DNA from 2 places in the Streptomyces ovatisporus genome. Region 1 is predicted to be linked to the other one. Evidence: predicted binding sites of a transcription regulator. Region 1 holds the regulator's gene; the other holds the start of a gene.
What was found. Region 1 encodes HspR, which represses chaperone genes until heat shock. Its sites were predicted from a motif close to TTGAGNNNNNNNNNCTCAA; they were not measured.

Region 1 (10,523 bases):
GCAGGGACATGATCAGCAGCTTGGGCGAGAGGGGCTTGCCCGTGTTCCAGGCAGGGCACTGCGACTGGCAGCGGCCGCACTCGGTGCAGGTGGAGAAGTCGAGGATGCCCTTCCAGGAGAAGTGCTCGACCTGGGAGGCGCCGAACTGCGTCTCCTCGCCGTCCTCGTCGTCGAAGACGGTCTCGAAGTCGATCTCCTTGCCGCCGGACGTCATCGGCAGCAGCCCGCCGAGGGCGGTGCCGCCGCTCGCGTTCCGCTTGAACCAGATGTTCGGGAAGGCCAGGAAACGGTGCCAGGCGACGCCCATGTTGGTGTTGAGCCCGACGACGATCATCCACACGAACGACGTGCTGATCTTGATCATCGCGACCAGGTACACCAGGTTCTGCAGCGTGCCGACGCTCAGCCCGTCGAAGGCGGCGACGAGCGGGTACGAGGCCAGGTAGGCGGCCTTGTAGCCGGTCACGCCGTGCAGGGCGCCCTCCAGGCCCCTCAGCACCAGGATGGCCACGCCGATCGTGAGGATGACGTACTCGACGAAGTAGGCCTGGCCCGCCTTCGAGCCTGCGAAGCGGGACTTGCGTCCGGCCCGGTTCGGCAGGTTCGACAGCCGGATCGCGATGAGCGTGAGGATGCCCAGCGTCGTCATCAGGCCGACGAACTCGGTGAAGATCTCGTACGGGGCCCACGTACCGATGAGCGGCAGGGCCCAGTCGGCCACGAAGAGCTGGCCGAAGGCGTGCACGAGGGTGAGGACGAGCGCGAAGAATCCGATCGCGACGAACCAGTGTGCGACGCCGACGATGCCCCACCGGTTCATGCGTGTGTGCCCGAAGAACTCACGGGCCACGGTGAGAGTGCGCTGCTGCGGATCGTCGGTGCGGGTCCCGGCGGGCACCGGCGCTCCCAGACGGACGAAGCGATAGATCTGCGCGATGGCGCGCGCGAACAGCGCGATACCGACCGCGGCCAGCACCAGCGAAACGACGATCGCGGCGAGTTGCATGGAGGCTCCTCGGACCTGCGGGCGAGCATGCGTGCGGCTGCCCGGCTCGCTCTTGCGTACTAAGCGGTAACTTATCTAGTCCGTTCGAGAGTACCCACTTTCCCGGGGGTGCTGGTACCCGGGCGCGCGGTGATCTGCGTCGCGGGGGCGCGCGGTCAGTGCGGTGTGCGGCTCGTCCCCCGGTTCGCCGTTACCCGGCCCCCTCTCCGTGCCTGTTCAGTGGTCGGGTGCGCATAAAGTCGGCATAAGAGTTGAGTCGCTTCCACTCAAGGCGTTTGACGTTCCCCCTTCCGCCGTGCACTCTTGAGTCAGCTTCACTCAAGACATCAGCTGGAGGAAACCGAAATGGCACGTGCGGTCGGCATCGACCTGGGCACGACGAACTCCGTCGTCAGTGTTCTCGAAGGCGGTGAGCCCACCGTCATCACCAACGCCGAGGGCGCCAGGACCACGCCGTCCGTCGTGGCGTTCGCGAAGAACGGCGAGGTGCTCGTCGGCGAGGTGGCCAAGCGTCAGGCCGTCACCAACGTCGACAGGACGGTCCGGTCGGTCAAGCGCCACATGGGCACCGACTGGAAGATCAACCTGGACGGCAAGGACTTCAATCCGCAGCAGATGAGCGCCTTCATCCTGCAGAAGCTGAAGCGGGACGCGGAGGCCTACCTCGGCGAGAAGGTCGAGGACGCGGTCGTCACCGTCCCGGCGTACTTCAACGACGCCGAGCGCCAGGCCACCAAGGAGGCCGGTGAGATCGCGGGCCTCAACGTGCTGCGCATCGTCAACGAGCCGACCGCCGCCGCCCTCGCCTACGGGCTCGAGAAGGAGGACCAGACGATCCTGGTCTTCGACCTCGGTGGCGGTACTTTCGACGTCTCGCTGCTGGAGATCGGCGACGGCGTCGTCGAGGTGAAGGCCACCAACGGCGACAACCACCTCGGCGGTGACGACTGGGACCAGCGCGTCGTCGACCACCTGGTCAAGCAGTTCCACTCCGGCCACGGCGTGGACCTCGGCAAGGACAAGATGGCTCTCCAGCGTCTCCGCGAGGCCGCGGAGAAGGCGAAGATCGAGCTGTCCAGCTCCACCGAGACCAACATCAACCTGCCCTACATCACGGCTTCCGCCGAGGGCCCGCTGCACCTGGACGAGAAGCTCACGCGCGCCCAGTTCCAGCAGCTCACCCAGGACCTGCTGGAGCGCTGCAAGACGCCGTTCCACAACGTCATCAAGGACGCCGGCATCCAGCTGTCCGAGATCGACCACGTCGTTCTCGTCGGCGGCTCGACCCGTATGCCCGCCGTCGCGGAGCTGGTCCGCGACCTGACCGGCGGCAAGGACGCGAACAAGGGCGTCAACCCGGACGAGGTCGTCGCCATCGGCGCCAGCCTCCAGGCCGGTGTGCTCAAGGGCGAGGTCAAGGACGTCCTGCTGCTGGACGTCACCCCGCTGTCCCTCGGCATCGAGACCAAGGGCGGCATCATGACCAAGCTGATCGAGCGGAACACCACGATCCCGACGAAGCGCTCGGAGACCTTCACCACGGCCGAGGACAACCAGCCGTCGGTGCAGATCCAGGTCTTCCAGGGCGAGCGCGAGATCGCGGCGTACAACAAGAAGCTCGGCATGTTCGAGCTGACGGGCCTGCCGCCCGCTCCGCGCAACGTCCCCCAGATCGAGGTCACCTTCGACATCGACGCGAACGGCATCATGCACGTCTCCGCGAAGGACCTCGGAACGGGCAAGGAGCAGCGGATGACCGTCACCGGCGGCTCGGCGCTGCCGAAGGAAGACATCGAGCGCATGATGCGCGATGCCGAGCAGTACGCCGACGAGGACGCCAAGCGCCGCGAGTCCGCCGAGACGCGCAACCAGGCCGAGCAGCTGGTCTACACGACGGAGAAGTTCCTCCAGGACAACGAGGAGAAGGTCCCCGGCGAGATCAAGACCGAGGTCGAGGCCGCCGTCGAGGAGCTGAAGGAGAAGCTGAAGGGCGAGGACACCGCGGCGATCCGCGAGGCCAGCGAGAAGGTCGCGGCGACCAGCCAGAAGCTGGGTCAGGCCATGTACGCCGACGCGCAGGCCGCTCAGGGTGAGGCCGGCGCGCAGGGCGGGGCCGAGGGCGCCGCGGGCGGCGGGGCCAAGGCCGACGGTGACGACGACGTCGTGGACGCCGAGATCGTGGACGACGAGCAGAAGCCGAAGGATGGTGCAGCGTGACGGAGGAGACCCCGGGCTTCGACCAGAAGTCCGACGTCCCCACCGACGCCGTACAGCCCGATGACGCTGCGGCGCAGGCCGCCGGTGCTTCCCCCGCCGACGAGGCGGGGGGCCCGGCGGACGGGGCCGGGGACGTGACCGAGACCGAGCAGGAAGGCCAGGGCGGACAGGAACCGCTCCAGGGGCAGGTCCAGGGCCAGGCCGCGGACCTGGGCCCGCAGGAGGCGGCGCTGACCGCCCAGCTGGACCAGACCCGCACGGCGCTGCACGAGCGCACGCAGGATCTGCAGCGTCTCCAGGCCGAGTTCCAGAACTACCGCCGCCGCGTCGAGCGGGACCGCGCCGCCGTCAAGGAGGTCGCTGTCGCGAACCTGCTGACGGAGCTGCTGCCCGTGCTCGACGACATCGGCCGTGCGCGGGACCATGGCGAACTCGTCGGCGGATTCAAGTCCGTCGCCGAGTCGCTGGAGATGGTCGCCGCCAAGATGGGTCTGATGCAGTTCGGCAAGGAGGGGGAGCCCTTCGACCCGACTGTGCACGAGGCGCTGATGCACTCGTACTCGCCCGACGTCACGGAGACGACGTGCGTGCAGATCCTTCAGCCCGGGTATCGCATCGGCGAGCGTACGATCCGTCCCGCCAGGGTCGGTGTCGCTGAGCCGCAGCCGGGTGCTCAGGCCCCGGCAGGCGAGGAGCCCGCCGACGAAGAGGAGAACGGTGGCCCCGAGCAGGGCTGACCACGGAAGCGAGCCGGCCATCGGCAGGGGGACCGGCCCGGACGGCGGGCCGGTCTCCGACCGGGGTACCGAGCGGGAGGAGGGACGCCGCGGATGAGTACGAAGGACTTCATCGAGAAGGACTACTACAAGGTTCTCGGCGTCCCGAAGGACGCCACCGAGGCCGAGATCAAGAAGGCCTACCGCAAGCTCGCACGCGAGAACCACCCCGACGCCAACAGGGGCGACGCCAAGGCCGAGGAGCGCTTCAAGAACGCTTCGGAGGCGTACGACGTACTGGGCGACGCCAAGCGCCGCAAGGAGTACGACGAGGCGCGCACCCTGTTCGGCAACGGCGGGATCAGGACCGGCGGGCCCGGTGGTCCCGGCGGCGCGGGCGGTTTCAACTTCGACCTGAGCGACCTCTTCGGGGGCGGCCAGCCGGGCGGTGGCCCCGGCGGTCCCGGTGGCGCCGGCGGCTTCGGCGGCGGTCTCGGTGACGTCTTCGGCGGTCTGTTCAACCGCGGCGGCGCCGGTACGCGTACGCAGCCCCGCCGGGGTCAGGACGTCGAGTCCGAGGTGACGCTCAGCTTCACCGAGGCCGTCGACGGCGCCACCGTTCCGCTGCGCATGTCGTCGTCCGCGGCGTGCAAGGCGTGCGCCGGCACGGGCGACAAGAACGGCACACCCCGGGTGTGCCCCACCTGCGTCGGGACCGGCCAGGTCTCACGCGGCGGGGGTGGCGGCTTCTCGCTGACCGACCCGTGCCTGGACTGCAAGGGCCGCGGCCTGATCGCCCAGGACCCGTGCGACACGTGCAAGGGGTCCGGCAAGGCGACGAGTTCGCGCACCATGCAGGTCCGCATCCCCGCGGGCGTCAGCGACGGGCAGCGCATCAGGCTGCGCGGCAAGGGCGCACCCGGCGAGCGGGGCGGTCCGGCCGGTGACCTCTATGTGATCGTGCACGTCGACCGGCATCCGGTCTTCGGCCGCCGCGGCGACAACCTGACGGTGACCGTGCCCGTCACCTACCCGGAGGCGGCGCTCGGCGGCGAGATCAAGGTGCCGACGCTCGGCGGTCCGCCCGTCACGCTCAAACTGCCGCCGGGAACGCCGAGCGGCCGTACGATGCGGGCACGCGGAAAGGGCGCAGTCCGCAAGGACGGGACGCGCGGCGATCTGCTGGTCACCATCGACGTATCGGTACCCAAGGATTTGAGCGACAAGGCGAAGGGCATCCTGGAGTCCTACCGCGAGGCGACGGCAGCGGAGGACCCGAGGGCCCAGCTGTTCAAGGCCGCGAAGGGAGACTGAGGTGAACGGCCGGGGCGGACGACGCAATCCTTATCAGCTGACGGACGAGTCACCGGTGTACGTCATCTCGGTGGCTGCTCAGCTCTCGGGCCTGCACCCGCAGACGCTGCGCCAGTACGACCGCCTCGGCCTCGTCTCACCGGACCGGGCGGCCGGACGTGGCCGGCGGTACTCCGCGCGGGACATCGAACTGCTGCGTCAGGTGCAGGAGTTGAGCCAGGACGAGGGCATCAACCTCGCGGGCATCAAGCGCATCATCGAACTGGAGAACCAGGTCGCCGCGCTCAAGTCCCGTGTCGTCGAACTCCAGCAGGCGGTCGAGGGCGCAGCGGCGGCCATGCGGCAGCGCGAGGCGCAGGTCCACGCCTCCTACCGGCGTGACCTGGTGCCGTACCAGGACGTGCATCCGCAGTCCGGCGCACTGGTCGTCTGGCGTCCCAAGAAGAGCCGCGACTGAGCGCACCCCCGGACCGGGACGGCCCCCTCGCGCGTGCGGCGCGCAGGGGGCTTCGGCCTGCCGGGCCCGGTGCGGTGCCCGGCGTCACGTGCGGCGCGGGCCCAGCACGCAGAACTCGTTGCCCTCCGGGTCCGCGAGGACGACCCAGGACTCCTCGCCCTGGCCCACGTCCGCGTGGCGGGCGCCGTGCGCCAGGAGGCGGGCCACCTCCGCCTCCTGGTCGTCGGGACGGAAGTCGAGATGCAGCCGGTTCTTGGAGACCTTGGCATCCGGGACGAGCACGAAGAGCAGCCCGGGGAGGCGGTCGGGAGTCTCCCGGATCTCGTATTCCTCGGCGGATTCGTCGACCACCACCCAGCCCAGCGCCTCCGCCCACCAGGAGCCCAGCGCGACGGGGTCCGCCGCGTCGATCAGAACTTGTTCCCACTCCAGGGTCATGCCGGGGAGCGTAATGCCGGACGCGGCGTCCTGACACCGGGTTTCCCCGGAGGCGGCGGTGCTGTGCAACGGCCGCCGTGCAGCCTGCCCGACACGTACGGCGGTACGGCGCGGAACATGCGGGTGTAACCCGACCGGGTGTGTGCAGTTGGCCGCAGCGGCGGGTCGGTCCGAGCGTGGGGGCATGACGTCGACGCGCGCGGCACTCGCCGCTTTCGTGACATGCACCACCGCTCTGGCCGTGATGGGGGCGGCCGGGGCGCCGACGCCCTACCCGCCGCCCTCCGAGGGGAGCCGGTGGCCGCACGGGACCGTCAAGACGGTGGGGAGGCTCGTCGCGAAGCTGTCGGGCAATCAGGTCGAGTCCTGCTCGGCCGCCGTCGTCGACTCTCCGAGCGGCAGTGTGGTGGCCACCGCCGCCCACTGCATCGCCAGCCCGGAGCGTCCGCAGAAGCCGGAGGCGGTCTACTTCCAGCCCGGTTACGAGGGGGAGGGCGGCCCGAAGGCCGTGCTCGCGAAGGGCTGGAAGGCGGAGTCGTGGCGGACGGCACCCGGCTGGAACGTGAAGAAGGAGCTGGAGACGATCCTTCCGCACGACTGGGCGTTCCTGCGGATGGAGAAGCGGGGCGGGCGCACCATCCAGGACGTCCACGGTGCGAACACCCTGAAGACGGAGCCGGTTCCGGGCGGCACCACCGCCACGCTCGGCTACCCGGTCACCTCGCCGTACGACGGGGAGACGCTCAACTACTGCGCGGGGAAGGCCCACCGCTACGGGCGCGGCGAGATCGCGGCGGCCAACGTCGGAGCCCTGGCGCTCGAGCCGTGCCGGCTGACGCAGGGCGTCAGCGGCGGTCCGTGGCTCCGGGACTTCGACAAGGCGCGGGGGGCGGGGACGCTGGTGGCGGTCACGTCGGTCGGCTCGGACGACGAGCTGCTGGGACGGCCCTACCCGAGGTCGGCGAAGACGGTGCTGAAGGAGATCGGGGGCCGCTGAGGGAACCCCGGAGCACACGGCCGCCGAGGCGGGCGCCCGTCCTGGCAGGAGGCGGCAGGAGGCGCGTCCTGGCTGCTGCGCCTCCTGCCGTGCCGCGCCGTGTCAGATGCCCCGGCCCATCGTGCGGTCCACGGCGATCTCGATCAGTACGCGCTCCGGGTTGGGCCGGGGACGGCGGCCGTAGCGCTCCTCGTAGCGGCGCTCGGCGTCCGAGACCACGTCCGCCTCCGTACGGATGCGGGCGCGGCCTTCCAGCGTCGACCAGCGTCCGCCGTCGACCTGGCAGAGCGCGACCCGCATGCCTTTCTCGCCCGCTTCGGCGATGTTGCGCACCTTCTTGCTGGTGCGGCGTGAGACGACGCGGGCCGTTGCCGTGTCCGGTTCGAAGGTGACGCTGACGGGCACCACGTGCGGGGTGCCACCGGGCCGGAGGGTCGTGAGCGTGGAGTAGTGGCGTTCGCGCCAGAAGGCCGCGAGGGCTTCGGGGACGTTGAGAGCGGGAGATGGGGACGTACTCGTCATGGGAACGAACGTAACGCGGCAATAGTTGAGTGGAATAGACTCAACTTGCTGGATGCTGAAGACTTCAGTGGAAGGCGGGACCGGCCCGGCCGGGCCGGAGCAGACGAAGCGAGACGAAGGAGGCACGCACGCAAGTGGACGCCGAGCTGACGAACAAGAGCCGTGACGCGATCAGTGGGGCGAACGACCGTGCGGTGACGGACGGACACCCCGACATCACCCCTGCCCACCTGCTCCTCGCGCTGCTCCAGGGCGAGGACAACGAGAACGTGTCCGACCTGCTCGCCGCCGCCGACGCCGATCAGGCCGCACTCCGCTCGGGCGCCGAGCGGCTGCTCGCCGCGCTCCCCAGCGTCAAGGGGTCGACGGTCGGCAAGCCGCAGCCCGACCGTCCCCTGCTGTCGGTCATCGCCGACGCCGCCCAGCGGGCCAAGGACCTCGGCGACGCGTACGTCTCCACCGAGCACCTGCTGATCGCCCTCGCCGCCAAGGGCGGGCACACGGCCGACCTGCTCCGGGACAACGGCGCCACGGACAAGAAGCTGCTGGAGGCGTTCCAGTCAGTGCGCGGAAGCCGGCGTGTGACGACGCCCGACCCGGAGGGCACGTACAAGGCACTGGAGAAGTTCGGCACCGACTTCACCGCCGCTGCCCGCGAGGGCAGGCTCGACCCCGTCATCGGGCGGGACCAGGAGATCCGGCGCGTCGTGCAGGTGCTCTCCCGGCGTACGAAGAACAACCCGGTGCTCATCGGCGAGCCCGGCGTCGGCAAGACCGCGGTCGTGGAGGGGCTCGCACAGCGGATCGTCAAGGGCGACGTGCCCGAGTCGCTGCGCGACAAGCGGCTGTGGGCGCTGGACCTGGGCGCGATGGTGGCAGGCGCGAAGTACCGCGGCGAGTTCGAGGAACGTCTGAAGACCGTGCTGTCGGAGATCAAGGAGAGCGACGGCCAGATCATCACCTTCATCGACGAGCTGCACACGGTCGTCGGTGCGGGCGCCGGCGGCGACTCCGCCATGGACGCGGGCAACATGCTCAAGCCGATGCTCGCCCGCGGCGAGCTGCGGATGGTCGGCGCCACCACGCTCGACGAGTACCGCGAGCGGATCGAGAAGGACGCCGCTCTGGAGCGCCGCTTCCAGCAGGTGCTCGTGGCGGAGCCCACGGTGGAGGACTCCATCGCGATCCTGCGCGGGCTCAAGGGCCGGTACGAGGCACACCACAAGGTTCAGATCGCGGACAGCGCTCTCGTGGCCGCCGCCGCGCTCTCCGACCGCTACATCACCTCCCGGTTCCTGCCGGACAAGGCGATCGACCTCGTCGACGAGGCCGCGTCCCGGCTGCGCATGGAGATCGACTCCTCGCCCGTCGAGATCGACGAACTCCAGCGCTCCGTCGACAGGCTGAAGATGGAGGAGATGGCCCTCGCCAACGAGACCGATCCCGGCTCCGTCGAGCGCCTGGAGCGGCTGCGTCTCGAACTGGCCGACCGCGAGGAGGAGTTGCGGGGTCTGACCGCTCGCTGGGAGAAGGAGAAGCAGGGCCTCAACCGCGTCGGTGAGCTGAAGGAGAAGCTCGACGAACTGCGTGGGCAGTCGGAACGCGCCCAGCGCGAAGGGGACTTCGAGGCGGCCTCGCAGTTGCTCTACGGCGAGATCCCCAGCCTGGAAAGGGAGTTGGAGGAGGCCTCCGCTGCCGAGGAGGAGGCCGCTTCGCAGCCCGAGCGGGAGACGATGGTCAAGGAGGAGGTCGGCAGGGACGACATCGCCGACGTCGTCGCCTCCTGGACCGGCATCCCCGCCGGGCGGCTGCTGGAGGGCGAGACGCAGAAGCTGCTGCGCATGGAGGAGGAGCTGGGCAGGCGGCTCATCGGCCAGGGCGAAGCCGTCAAGGCCGTCTCCGACGCCGTCCGGCGCACGCGGGCCGGCATCGCGGACCCCGACCGGCCCACCGGCTCCTTCCTCTTCCTCGGCCCGACCGGCGTCGGGAAGACCGAACTGGCCAAGGCCCTCGCGGAGTTCCTCTTCGACGACGAGCGGGCGATGGTCCGCATCGACATGAGCGAGTACGGCGAGAAGCACTCGGTGGCGCGGCTGGTCGGGGCTCCCCCCGGTTACGTCGGCTACGAGGAGGGCGGCCAGCTGACCGAGGCGGTGCGGCGGCGTCCGTACTCCGTCGTGCTCCTGGACGAGGTGGAGAAGGCGCACCACGAGGTCTTCGACGTGCTGCTCCAGGTCCTCGACGACGGGCGCCTCACCGACGGCCAGGGCCGCACCGTGGACTTCCGCAACGCCATCCTCGTCCTCACCTCCAACCTGGGCAGCCAGTACCTGATGGACCCTCTGGAGAAGGAGGAGGAGAAGAAGGAGAAGGTGCTCGCCACCGTACGTTCGTCCTTCCGGCCCGAGTTCCTCAACCGGCTGGACGACGTGGTCGTCTTCTCGGCCCTGAGCACGGACGAGCTGAGCCGCATCGCCGCGCTGCAGATCGACGGACTGCGGCGGCGGCTCGCGGAGCGGCGGCTGGAGCTGGAGGTCACCCCGGAGGCACTGGAGTGGCTGGCGCGGGAGGGCAACGACCCGGCGTACGGTGCACGGCCGCTGCGCCGCCTCGTGCAGACAGCGATCGGCGACCGGCTCGCCCGCGAGATCCTCTCCGGCGAGGTGCTCGACGGCGACACCGTGCGGGTGGACGCCGCGCCGGACGGCGGGGGCCTGGTGGTCGGCTCGGCGCGCGGAGTGTGAGCGAGGGCGGCGCGTGAGCCCGGACGGGGCGCGGGACACGTGCGGGGCACGGGACACGTGCGGGGCACGGGGCACGTGCGGAGGCGGCGGTGCGGGGCGTCAGCCCCCGCCG
Region 2 (10,523 bases), on a different contig from region 1:
GGCCGACGCGGCCAGCTCCATGTCGCCCTGACGGGTCTCCGGAAAGCGCGTCAGTACGGCGGGGCCGAGCGCGCGAAGCCCCTCGTCGTCGTCGCGCACCGCGAGTTCGTCCAGTGCCCACTGCCAGTTGGCGCCGGCCGTGGCGTAGCGCCGCAGCAGCTCCAGCGCGCCGGTGTCCCGGTAGGAGGCGAGGTGGCCCAGCACGGACAGCGCCAGCCCCGTGCGCACCTCGGCCTCCCCCTCGGCCGTCAGCTGGTCGTCGGGGTGGAAGAGGTGCTCCTCGATGTCGTCGAGGGAGGCGTCCAGCTCCATGTGCAGCCGTGCGTAGTAGAGCGAACGGTGTTCGATCTGCCAGTCGCGCCGTGGGTCGTGGAGTACGCACTGCCGGAGTGCGGCGAGAGCTTCGGCACGTGGCGCCGCCAAGGCGTGCAGCGTGCCGTCGCCACGGCCTCGCTGCAGGAGGCCGAGCAGCGTACCGCTGGGCGCTATGTCTGAATCGACGGGCTCGACGAACATGAGGTCAGCATCCGGTGCGGGGTCTTCGACTGGCAACGGGATTTCCGTTGACCAGCATCCTTGCCGGTGCGCGTGGTTCTACTCCTGGGTTCCCCAGCGACGTGGAATGCGCGCGTCCGGCGTCGGGAGCCTACCGGGAATCGGCCCTTCCGCGGTGTGCCCGGAGTGCTCCGCGGGTCCCAACTGCCAGGAGGGCGCGGACAAATGCCCGCAGCACCACCGGATCGGGTATGGCAAAACCACTTACGGCCGGTCGCAGCCTGTGCAACAGTCGTAACCGAGCCCTCATCCCGTATCGGAGAGAACGCATGCCCTCCCACCTCGATGCGGACCGCCCGGCGTCCCAGCCGCCCGAGCGCGGCACGCTGGACGCGCTCATCACGCAGGCGCGCCGGCTGCGCGGCGGGATCGACGCCGTCCGCTCGAGCGCGGCGGACGAGGACGGGGAGGAGGCGGGGGATCCCACGTCGCGCTGGAGGCGGGCCCTGTGCGATCTCGCCGCCCGCCATCTCGACGGCCTCGGCGAACACCTCGGGCAGCTCCGCGCGGGGTCCCCGGCCGCAGACGCGCACCATACGGACGGTGCGCCCGGCGATGCCCGTGCCGCGGAGGGTGAGACCGCCGCCGCGGGGGCCGCGCGCTCCCGCCGGTTACCGGCGCGGTCCGGCAGCGCCGAGTGGAACCTGCTGACCGACGAGGTCTCCTGGTCCGGGGAGCTGTACGCCATCTTCGGACGCTCCCCGGCCGAGGGCCCGCTCTCCCTGGACGAACTTCCCTCGTGGGTGCTGCCCGACGACCAGCCGCTGCTCGCCGCGGCAGTGACGGACTGCCTGGTGGACAGCCGGCCCATCGACCGGGAGTTCCGCATCATGCGGCCGGACGGTGACGTACGCACGCTGCACCTGCTCGGCGAACCCGTCCTCGACGACCAGGGCGGAACCGCCGCCATGTGGGCGGTCGTCCGGGACGTCAGCGAGCTGCGCCGGAGCGAACTCGCCGTGGTGGAGACGCGCGAGACGGTGCACCACGAACGGCACGCGGCGCAGGCCGAACGGCGGATCGCGGTCGAGCTGCAGGAGTCGGTGCTGCCGCCGTGGCGGGGCTCCCAGCGCTTCCCCCGTTCGGACGGGCACACGGGCGGCGCCCTCGACATCGCCTCGCACTACCTTCCGTCCGCGACGAGTGCCCTGATCGGGGGCGACTGGTACGACGCGCTCGAACTGCCCGACGGCGCCACGCTGTTGTCCGCGGGCGACCTCACCGGCCACGGGGTCGCCGCCACGTCGGGGATGGCCATGCTGCTCGGCGCCGTCCGCGGCATGGCGGTGGCGGGTGTGGAGCCCGGCACGCTGATGGGGCACCTCAACCAGCTGCTCGACTCCGCGGCCCAGCCGGCCCTGGGCAGCGCGGTGTGCTGCCGCTACCAGCCCGCAGACCGCACTCTGACGTGGTCGCAGGCCGGGCATCCCGCACCGCTGCTCTTCCGCAGGGGCGAGGGCCGCGTGCTGCAGCCCCCGGAGGGCGTGCTGCTGGGCGCGACCTCGGGTGCGGCGTACGGCCAGCACACCGAAGTGCTGGAGGCGGGCGACCTGCTGGTGCTGCACACCGACGGACTCACCCCGCAGGACGGCGGATCTTCCGGGTCCGGGTCCGGGTCCGGGCCCGGGCCCGCACCCGTGCTGCCCGGCGGGAACGCGCAGGACGGAGGTTCGGAGCGGCTGCTCTCCCTCGCCGGCCGGTTCGCCGAGGCCCGTACGGCACAGGAGTGCGTGCGTGCCGTCGTCGAGGAGTTCGGCGACCGTGAAGGCCAGGACGACGCCTGCGTGCTCGTCGCACGCGTCAGCGGCTGACGCCAGGCTCGGACCCGCCACCGGGACCGCGCAGTGCGGCGTCGGCGGCCCGGCAGCCGCCCCTCCGAAGAGTGACCCGATGGGCACTTGACACCGACCGGCTCAACTTTTATGCAGGATGTGTAGGCATTTGTCGGCCTTGCGGTGGCGGGGCGGCAGGCCGGTCCGAGGTGGCCCGGCTGGTTCGCCTGCTGCTTCGGGGCCCTGTCGCCGACGTGTACGAGCCGGCGACTGCGGAGAAGAGGTGAGTCGAGGTGGCCCGAGCAGTCGGAATCGACCTGGGGACGACCAATTCCGTGGTCTCCGTCCTCGAGGGTGGTGAACCCACCGTCATCCCGAACGCCGAAGGAGCCAGGACGACCCCGTCCGTGGTGGCCTTCGCCAAGGGCGGAGAGGTACTCGTCGGCGAGGTCGCCAAGCGGCAGGCCGTGACGAACGTGGACCGCACGGCACGGTCGGTGAAACGGCACGCGGGGGACGCGGACTGGCGCTTCCCGGAGTCCGGCGACGTGGACGGCAACCGCTTCACGGCGCAGGAGATCTCCGCCAGGGTGCTGCAGAAGCTCAAGCGGGACGCCGAGGCGTACCTGGGAGAGGACGTCACCGAGGCGGTCGTCACCGTGCCGGCGTACTTCAACGACTCCCAGCGCACATCCACCAAGGAGGCCGGTGAGATCGCGGGGCTGAACGTCCTGCGGATCATCAACGAGCCGACGTCCGCGGCTCTCGCCTACGGACTGGACAAGGAGGACGACCACACGGTCCTGGTCTTCGACCTGGGGGGCGGCACCTTCGACGTCTCGCTCCTGGAGATCGGCGAAGGACTGGTCGAGGTGAAGTCGACCTCCGGCGACACCCGGCTCGGCGGCGACGACTGGGACCAGCGGGTCGTCGATCACCTGGTGAAGCAGTTCAAGAACGGGCACGGCATCGACCTGTCCAAGGACAGAATGGCGGTGCAGCGGCTCCGTGAGGCGGCCGAGAAGGCGAAGATCGAGCTTTCGTCCGCAACCGAGACGACCGTGAACCTGCCGTACATCACGGCGACCGACGAGGGCCCGCTGCACCTGGACGAGAAGCTCACGCGCGCCCAGTTCGAACAGCTCACGGCGGATCTGCTGGAGCGCTGCAAGGAGCCCTTCCACGCGGCGGTGAAGGACGCCGGCATCGAGGTGTCCCGGATCGACCACGTGATCCTGGTCGGCGGCTCGACACGGATGCCCGCCGTCACCGGCCTGGTGAAGGACCTCACCGGCAAGGAGCCGCACAAGGGCGTCAACCCGGACGAGGTCGTCGCCATCGGAGCCGCGCTCCAGGCCGGTGTGATCAAGGGCGAGGTCAAGGACGTGCTGCTGCTGGACGTCACACCGCTGTCTCTGGGCATCGAGACCAAGGGCGGCGTCATGACCAGGCTGATCGAGCGCAACACGACGATCCCGACGAGGCGTTCGGAGGTCTTCACCACGGCCGAGGACAACCAGCCGTCGGTGACCGTCCAGGTCTTCCAGGGTGAGCGCGAGATCGCGGCGTACAACAAGAAGCTCGGCTCCTTCGAGCTGACGGGACTGCCGCCGGCGCCCCGCAACGTGCCCCAGATCGAGGTCGCCTTCGACATCGACGCCAACGGGATCATGCACGTCTCCGCCCGCGACCAGGGCACGGGCAAGGAACAGAAGATGCAGGTCACAGGCGGGTCCAGCCTCCCGAAGGAAGAGATCGACCGCATGATGCGCGAGGCGGAGCAGTACGCCGACGAGGACCGCCGCCGGCGCGAGGACGCGGAGACCCGCAACCAGGCGGAGCAACTCGTCTACACGACGGACGACTTCCTCAAGGAGAACGAGGACAAGGTCCCGGGCGACGTCAGGTCGGAGGTGGAGGACGCGGTCGCGGACCTGAAGGAGAAGCTCAAGGGCGAGGACACCGCGGCCATCCGCCATGCGAGCGAGCGGGTCGCCGCCGTCAGCCAGAAGCTGGGCCAGGCGATGTACGGCGGCGCCCAGGCCGGCGGCGCAGCCGGTGCTGCCGCCGGTGGCGGGACGGAAGAGGGTGCGGGGCCTCCCGGGGCCGGCGGTGCCGGACCGGAGGAGGACGTCGTGGACGCCGAGATCGTCGACGACGAGAAGGGAGACGAGAAGGGAGAGGAGAAGGGCGGCGCAGCGTGAGCCTCCGGCCGGCGCCCGGCACCGGATGGTGCGCCCGAGCGGGCCGGGACGTGCGCCCGCACCGGAATGGAAGCGTTTGGGCGCAGGTCGTCCGTGTCACCCGCCGCTCCTGCCGCCGGGCGGCGCCGGACGGAGCCGGTTTCTCCGAACCCCGGTCCGGGGACCGGAACCGTCCGGCCGCTGCGCCCGCAGGCGGTTGTACGCCGCGCCCGCCCCGGGAGATCACGGCGTACCCGTCCCTCGAAAGGGTGCGAGAGCCATGACGAACCAGGAGCGCAGAGAGGTCTACCACCGGCAGACCGGACGCAGGGAGCCGACCGCCAGGCAGCGCCGCCGTCTCGCGAAGAAGGAGGGCCAGGGCAAGGAGTGATCAAGGTCCGCTTCCGCGGAACGAGGAGAGGACGGGCGCTGCGGCGGGACATGCCCGCCGCAGCGCCGAGTGCCGCTTCCCGCAGGGGAGTTGCACATCCCGGGACATCCCGGGGGCGCCGACCGGCCGTGCCGGGTACGACGGCGCGGTCCACCCGTCCGGCCACCGGCCTCGTCGGCGCCCACAACTGCGCACCGCAGAGCGGGACATGAAGCGCACTTCACCCGAACCCCCCGTGTGCGTTCATACTTTGGAGTCACACAAGCCTCTCTTGACGCAGAGGTCTTCCGAGGCAAGGCTTTCGCTCACTCATGCGGTGGTCGTCCGGGCGGACGACTTCACATGGTGAACTCACCTGTACGGGCCCTGAGATGGCTCGATTCCACGCCTCACCTGGAGGATGCGTGCCTACGAACTCCCGTCGGAACTTCCTCAGAGCCGCTCTGGTCGGCGCGTCGGCGATCGCCGCGCCCGTCCCGCTCGCCGGCAGCGCCGGCGCCACCGGGATGTCCGGTGCGCGCTCCGACGTGGCGGAGACGGCCGGTGAGGCACCGGGAGGCCCGGGCAAGGACGCACGTTTCGACCCGGCCGACAAGGTGGGTTTCGGCACCGCCCGCACAGAGCGGAGCCTCGTGTGGTTCACCCTGCAGGGCGGCAGGATGAGCGAGACGTACTACCCCGATCTGAGCACCCCTGCCAGCCGTCACACGGAACTCGTCGTCACCGACGGCAAGACCTTCGTCCAGCGGGTCGGCCAGGCCGACACCCGCACGGAACTGATCGGTCACGGCGGCGCACCGCGCTACCGGCAGACCAGCCAGGGCGAGGGCTGGAGCGCCGTGACGCAGTACGTCACGGACCCGGAGCGTTCCAGCGTCGTCATCGACGTCGAGGTCCGCTCCCGGACCGGCACACCGCTGCAGGTGTACGTGCTGCACGACCCCTCGCTCTCCGGTGACGGCAACAACGACAGCGCGTTCCCGCAGGACGGCGCGCTCGTCGCCGAGGACAAGCACGCGGCGAGCGCACTGCTCGCCCAGGACGGCTTCGCCGAGTCCACCGTCGGCTATCTCGGCGTGAACGACGGCTGGAGCGAACTCTCGGAGAACGACGGCCGGTTGAAGCACCACTACGCCACCGCCGGACCGGGCAACGTCGTGCAGCTCGGACGGCTGCGGCTGGACGGCTGCGCCCGGACCCGGCAGACCGTGGTGCTGGGCCTCGGGGAGAAGGCCGACGACGCCGTCAGGACGGCGCGGCGCTCCCTGAGGGCCGGCTTCCACGCCGCCGCGCACGCGTACGACACGGGCTGGACCTCCTACCTCGCGGGGCTCCCCCAGCCCCCCGGCTCTCTGCGCACGCCGTCGGACCGGGCGCTCTGGACGGCGTCCGTCGTGACGCTGGCGGCCGGCGAGGACAAGAAGAACCCGGGTGCGTTCATCGCCTCCCCCTCCATGCCCTGGGACTTCGGCTCCCGGCACGTCGTCCCGGAGACGGGCCCGTACCACCTGGTGTGGCCGCGCGACCAGTACCAGATAGGCACCGGTCTCCTCGCCGCCGGCGACCACGCCGCGGCGGGCCGGGCCCTGGACTACATGCTCAGGACGCAGCGTCCCGACGGGCACTGGCCGCAGAACTGCAAGGTCGACGGCGAGCCCTTCTGGACGAGCATCCAGCTCGACGAGACAGCGGCCCCCATGCTGCTGGCCTGGCTGCTGGACCGTCACGACGCCGGCACACTCGAACGCCTCGCCCGCGGAGGCGACTTCATCCTCGGCTTCACGAGCGAGGAGGGCTACGAGGCGCCCTACAGCCAGCAGGAGCGCTGGGAGGAGCAGTCGGGCTACTCGCCCTCCACGATCGCCTCCGTGATCGCCGGACTCGTCTGCCTCGCGGACCTGCTGGAGCGGGGCGGACAGGGAGGCAAGGCCGCCAAGTACCTGAAGGCGGCCGACAAATGGCAGGAGTCGGTCGAGAAGTGGACCGTCACCACCAAGGGCCCGGACTCGGACGAGCCCTACTACCTGCGGCTCACCAAGAACGGGAAGCCGGACTCCGGTGTGGAGTACGAACTCGGCAACAACATCGAGACCCCCGTGGACCAGCGCACCGTCGTGGACGCGGGCTTCCTGGAGCTCGTACGGCTGGGAGTCAAGCCCGCCGACGACCCGGTGATCCGCAACTCCCTCGCCGTGGTGGACCGGAAGCTCGCCGTCGACACACCCTCCGGCCGCCACTGGTACCGGTACTCCGGCGACGGTTACGGCGAGCAGCCCAATGGTGAGCAGTGGACCGTCAACCGTCCCGAGGTGAAGACCACCCACGGGCGACTGTGGCCGATCTTCGCCGGTGAGCGCGGGGAGTACGAACTGCTCTGCGGCGACCGGCACTCGGCGGCAGGCCGGCTGCGCGACATGGCCCGCACGGCCGGCGAGACACTGATGCTGCCGGAACAGGTCTGGGACACGAGGCCGCCGGCGCCCCGCGAGAAGCCGGGCACTGGCACCGCGTCGGCCACGCCTCTGGCATGGACGCACGCGCAGTACCTGCGTCTTGCGCGGTCGCTCGAGCGCGGTGCGCCGGTGGAGTTCCCGTCGGTGGTCGCCGAGCGCTACGTGCGCCGCTGAGCGCACAGCCAGGAGGGCTCGTCCCCGGCTTCCAGGCTCCCCGGCCCGTTCCCGGCCTGCCCCGGTCTGCCCCGGTCTGCTCAGATGTTGCGCAGACCGGGGGTGCCGGACAGCCGGGGAGCCGTCTGCTTGTGGTGCCTCGGCATCGCCAGCTGGATCTCCTCCCTGAGGTCCGCGATGCCCGCGTGTCCGGTGTACCGGCCCGTCAGCCGGTACATCTCGCGCAGCCGGTCCCAGGTGCGGTGGGAGGAGTTCTCGCCGATGCTCACGAGGGCGAGCCGTGCGTAGCGCTCGGCCTGTTCGGGTTCGCCGGCGATGAAGTAGGCCGAGGACAGGGAGATCCAGTCGAAGATCTTCGAGCGCTGCCGCTCGTCCGCTCTCAGTCGCAGGGCCTGCCTGGCATGGCGCTCCGCCACGCCCGCCGCGGCCGGTTCGTGATCGGCGAGCGTACGGTAGGCCAGCGCCTCCATGCCGTGCAGATCCGCCTCGTCGAACATCTGCATCCAACTGGGCGGCGGCACATCGCCGTTGTCGGACGCGAAGAGCTCCTCCGCCTCCCCCAGGGTGCGCCGCATCTCCTGGCCGCGTCCCATCGACGCCTGCGCCCACGCCTCGATGGTGTGGAGCATCGCCTGCGTACGGGGCAGCGACTCCTCCCCGGAACCCGCACGTGCCAGCTTCATCAGGTCCAGGGCGTCGTCCGGGCGTCCGAGATGGACCATCTGCCGTGCCGCGCGGGACAGGGCCTCGCCCGCCCGCGGACGGTCGCCTCCCTCACGCGCGGCGTGCGCGGCGATGACGAAGTACTTCTGCGCGGTGGGCTCCATGCCCACGTCGTGCGACATCCATCCGGCGAGCACCGCCAGGTTGGCCGCGACCCCCCACAGGCGGCGCTGCAGGCGGTCCGGGTGGTGGTAGGCGAGCATGCCGCCCACCTCGTTGAGCTGCCCGACCACCGCCTTGCGCTGGAGTCCGCCGCCGCGGGCGGCGTCCCAGGCGCGGAAGACTTCCACCGAGTGCTCCAGCGCCTCGATCTCCTGAGACCCCACCGGGGCCGCGTCGTACCTGTCGAAGGCCGCCTGGTCCGCGTAGCGGGAGGGGCCGGGGTTGAAGGGGCCGGCAGCGGGGGCCGGTGCCGTGCGTAGCCAGTCGTACATGGCACTGGTGAGTGCCGATCCTGCGGTGAGCGCGGCACCCGCGCCCACCAAGCCGCGTCGGTTGAGCATGAGGTCCATTCCCGTGAATTCGGTGAGGACCTCGGCTGTCCGTTCGGGTGCCCACGGCATCCCGTCGAGCCCGGACTGCTGCCGTGCGGCAGATCTGCCCGGCTTGCTGAACCCGAGGTCCTCGATGGTCACGACACGGCCGAGTCGCTCGGTGAAAAGAGCCGCAAGCACCTTCGGCACCGGATCTCGCGGGGTCTCCCCCATGTCGATCCAACGCCGCACCCGCGAGGTGTCGGTCGCCAGCTGTGCGTGGCCCATGGCCGCCGACTGCCGGTTCACGAGCCTCGCAAGCTCGCCCTTGGACCATCCGGCGAGTCCGAAAAGGTCCGCGAGGCGGGTGTTGGGTCCCTTGGTCACGTCAAGCCCCCAGGTTCTCGGCTTAGTTGACACTAACCCCCGCCCAACTGCCCTGGGACCATTCGCCAGGGTTCGCCAGGGTCCGCCAGATGGTGTGCCACCCGGACGCCCGGGTGTGCTGTATGCACGCGCCACTCCGGCCAGCGTCCGCTCCGGCTCCGCATTCCCCAGGGTGCGGACCGTGCGGAACGGGCCGGCGGGCGCGGCGACCTGTCGGCGCACGAAGGGACCCTGCTCACCATGCATCCAGCGACGTCCTCCGTGTCGGCACCGTTGCGGCCGCTCGGAAATCCGCCCTACGCCGGCGGCTCTCCGGCGTTCCCGTCCTCTCCGGGCCGGGGTGCGGTCTCCCGCGGTGGCACTGCGCGGGGCAGGCTGACCGGCGGCATCGGAGCCCAGTCCGTCAGCGGGAGGCTGGACTTGACCGGCCCTCAAGGTGAGCGAATCCGCGCGGCCCTCGACTCGGTCCAGCGCATCTGTCCGGAGTTCCAGCCGGTGCAGATCCTTCGTCGCGTCGGCCGGTCCGTACTGATGGCGGGCACGGCAGGGCGCAAGGCCGTGGTCGCCAAATGCCTGATGGACCACGCGCAGGTCCCGACCGAACGCTTCCGGCACGAAATAGGGGCCTACCGCACCTTCGTACGGCACCGCCCTCCCGTGCGGGTGCCCAAGCTCGTGGCCGCCGACCCCGACGACTGCGTGCTCGTGATCGAGCGGATGCCGGGGCGGGTCGCGGCGATGAGGCGTCACCTTCTCGACGCGCCGCCCCGTTCCGATCTGCGCGCCGCGCTCGGCGCTGTCTGCAGGCTCAACCTCTGGCAGCCTCCGGTCTCCGGATTCGAGCGGCCGGTCGACTACCCGGCACGGCTCAGCCGCTACCACGAACAGGGGCTGCTGACGGACCGCGACCTGGGTGATCTCCAGAAGCTGCTGCACGGGATCGCCCGCACCTACGGGAGCGGCAGCAGCACGCCCTGGCAGTTCTGTCACGGGGACGCGCTGCTGACCAACGTGCTCCTGGCCCCGGCCGGACCCGCGCTGGTCGACTGGGAGCACGCCGGCTGGTATCTGCCCGGGTACGACCTCGCCACGCTGTGGGCCGTGCTGGGCGACGCTCCCATAGCCCGACGGCACATCAGCCAGCTCGCGCAGGCTCAGGGACGCGCCGCCCGGGACGCGTTCCTGGTCAACCTGATGCTGGTGCTGACCAAGGAGATCCGGAACTACGAGACGGCGGTCCAGCGCACCATGCGCGAACCCACGCCTCCGGGCGCGTCGCCGGGCGCATCGGAGAGGCCCGGCGGGATGGCGAGGGGCGAGGAGCAGCGTCTGTTACTGCGCAGGCTGCACGACGACTGCGCGCTGGCGCGGGGAGCGGTTCGCTCTGCCGTGAGCACCCGCTGAACACGCCG

Region 2: dnaK (molecular chaperone DnaK) is a predicted target of HspR. The motif match lies at 2,454-2,472, and genes of this name have one in related genera.

Annotation. Positions count from the first base shown of each region.
Region 1 is NZ_JBHSFH010000007.1:719,252-729,774, forward strand. Features, by position in the region: gene ACFPA8_RS17000 ((Fe-S)-binding protein) at 1-1,006, opposite strand, end outside; gene dnaK (molecular chaperone DnaK) at 1,352-3,223, shown strand; gene grpE (nucleotide exchange factor GrpE) at 3,220-3,960, shown strand; gene dnaJ (molecular chaperone DnaJ) at 4,054-5,253, shown strand; gene ACFPA8_RS17020 (heat shock protein transcriptional repressor HspR) at 5,255-5,710, shown strand; gene ACFPA8_RS17025 (VOC family protein) at 5,795-6,148, opposite strand; gene ACFPA8_RS17030 (trypsin-like serine peptidase) at 6,333-7,145, shown strand; gene ACFPA8_RS17035 (pyridoxamine 5'-phosphate oxidase family protein) at 7,248-7,667, opposite strand; gene clpB (ATP-dependent chaperone ClpB) at 7,802-10,411, shown strand.
Region 2 is NZ_JBHSFH010000013.1:27,157-37,679, forward strand. Features, by position in the region: gene ACFPA8_RS21415 (HEAT repeat domain-containing protein) at 1-516, opposite strand, end outside; gene ACFPA8_RS21420 (PP2C family protein-serine/threonine phosphatase) at 825-2,366, shown strand; gene dnaK (molecular chaperone DnaK) at 2,621-4,531, shown strand; gene ACFPA8_RS21430 (glycoside hydrolase family 15 protein) at 5,306-7,528, shown strand; gene ACFPA8_RS21435 (DNA-binding protein NsdB) at 7,609-9,111, opposite strand; gene ACFPA8_RS21440 (aminoglycoside phosphotransferase family protein) at 9,352-10,515, shown strand.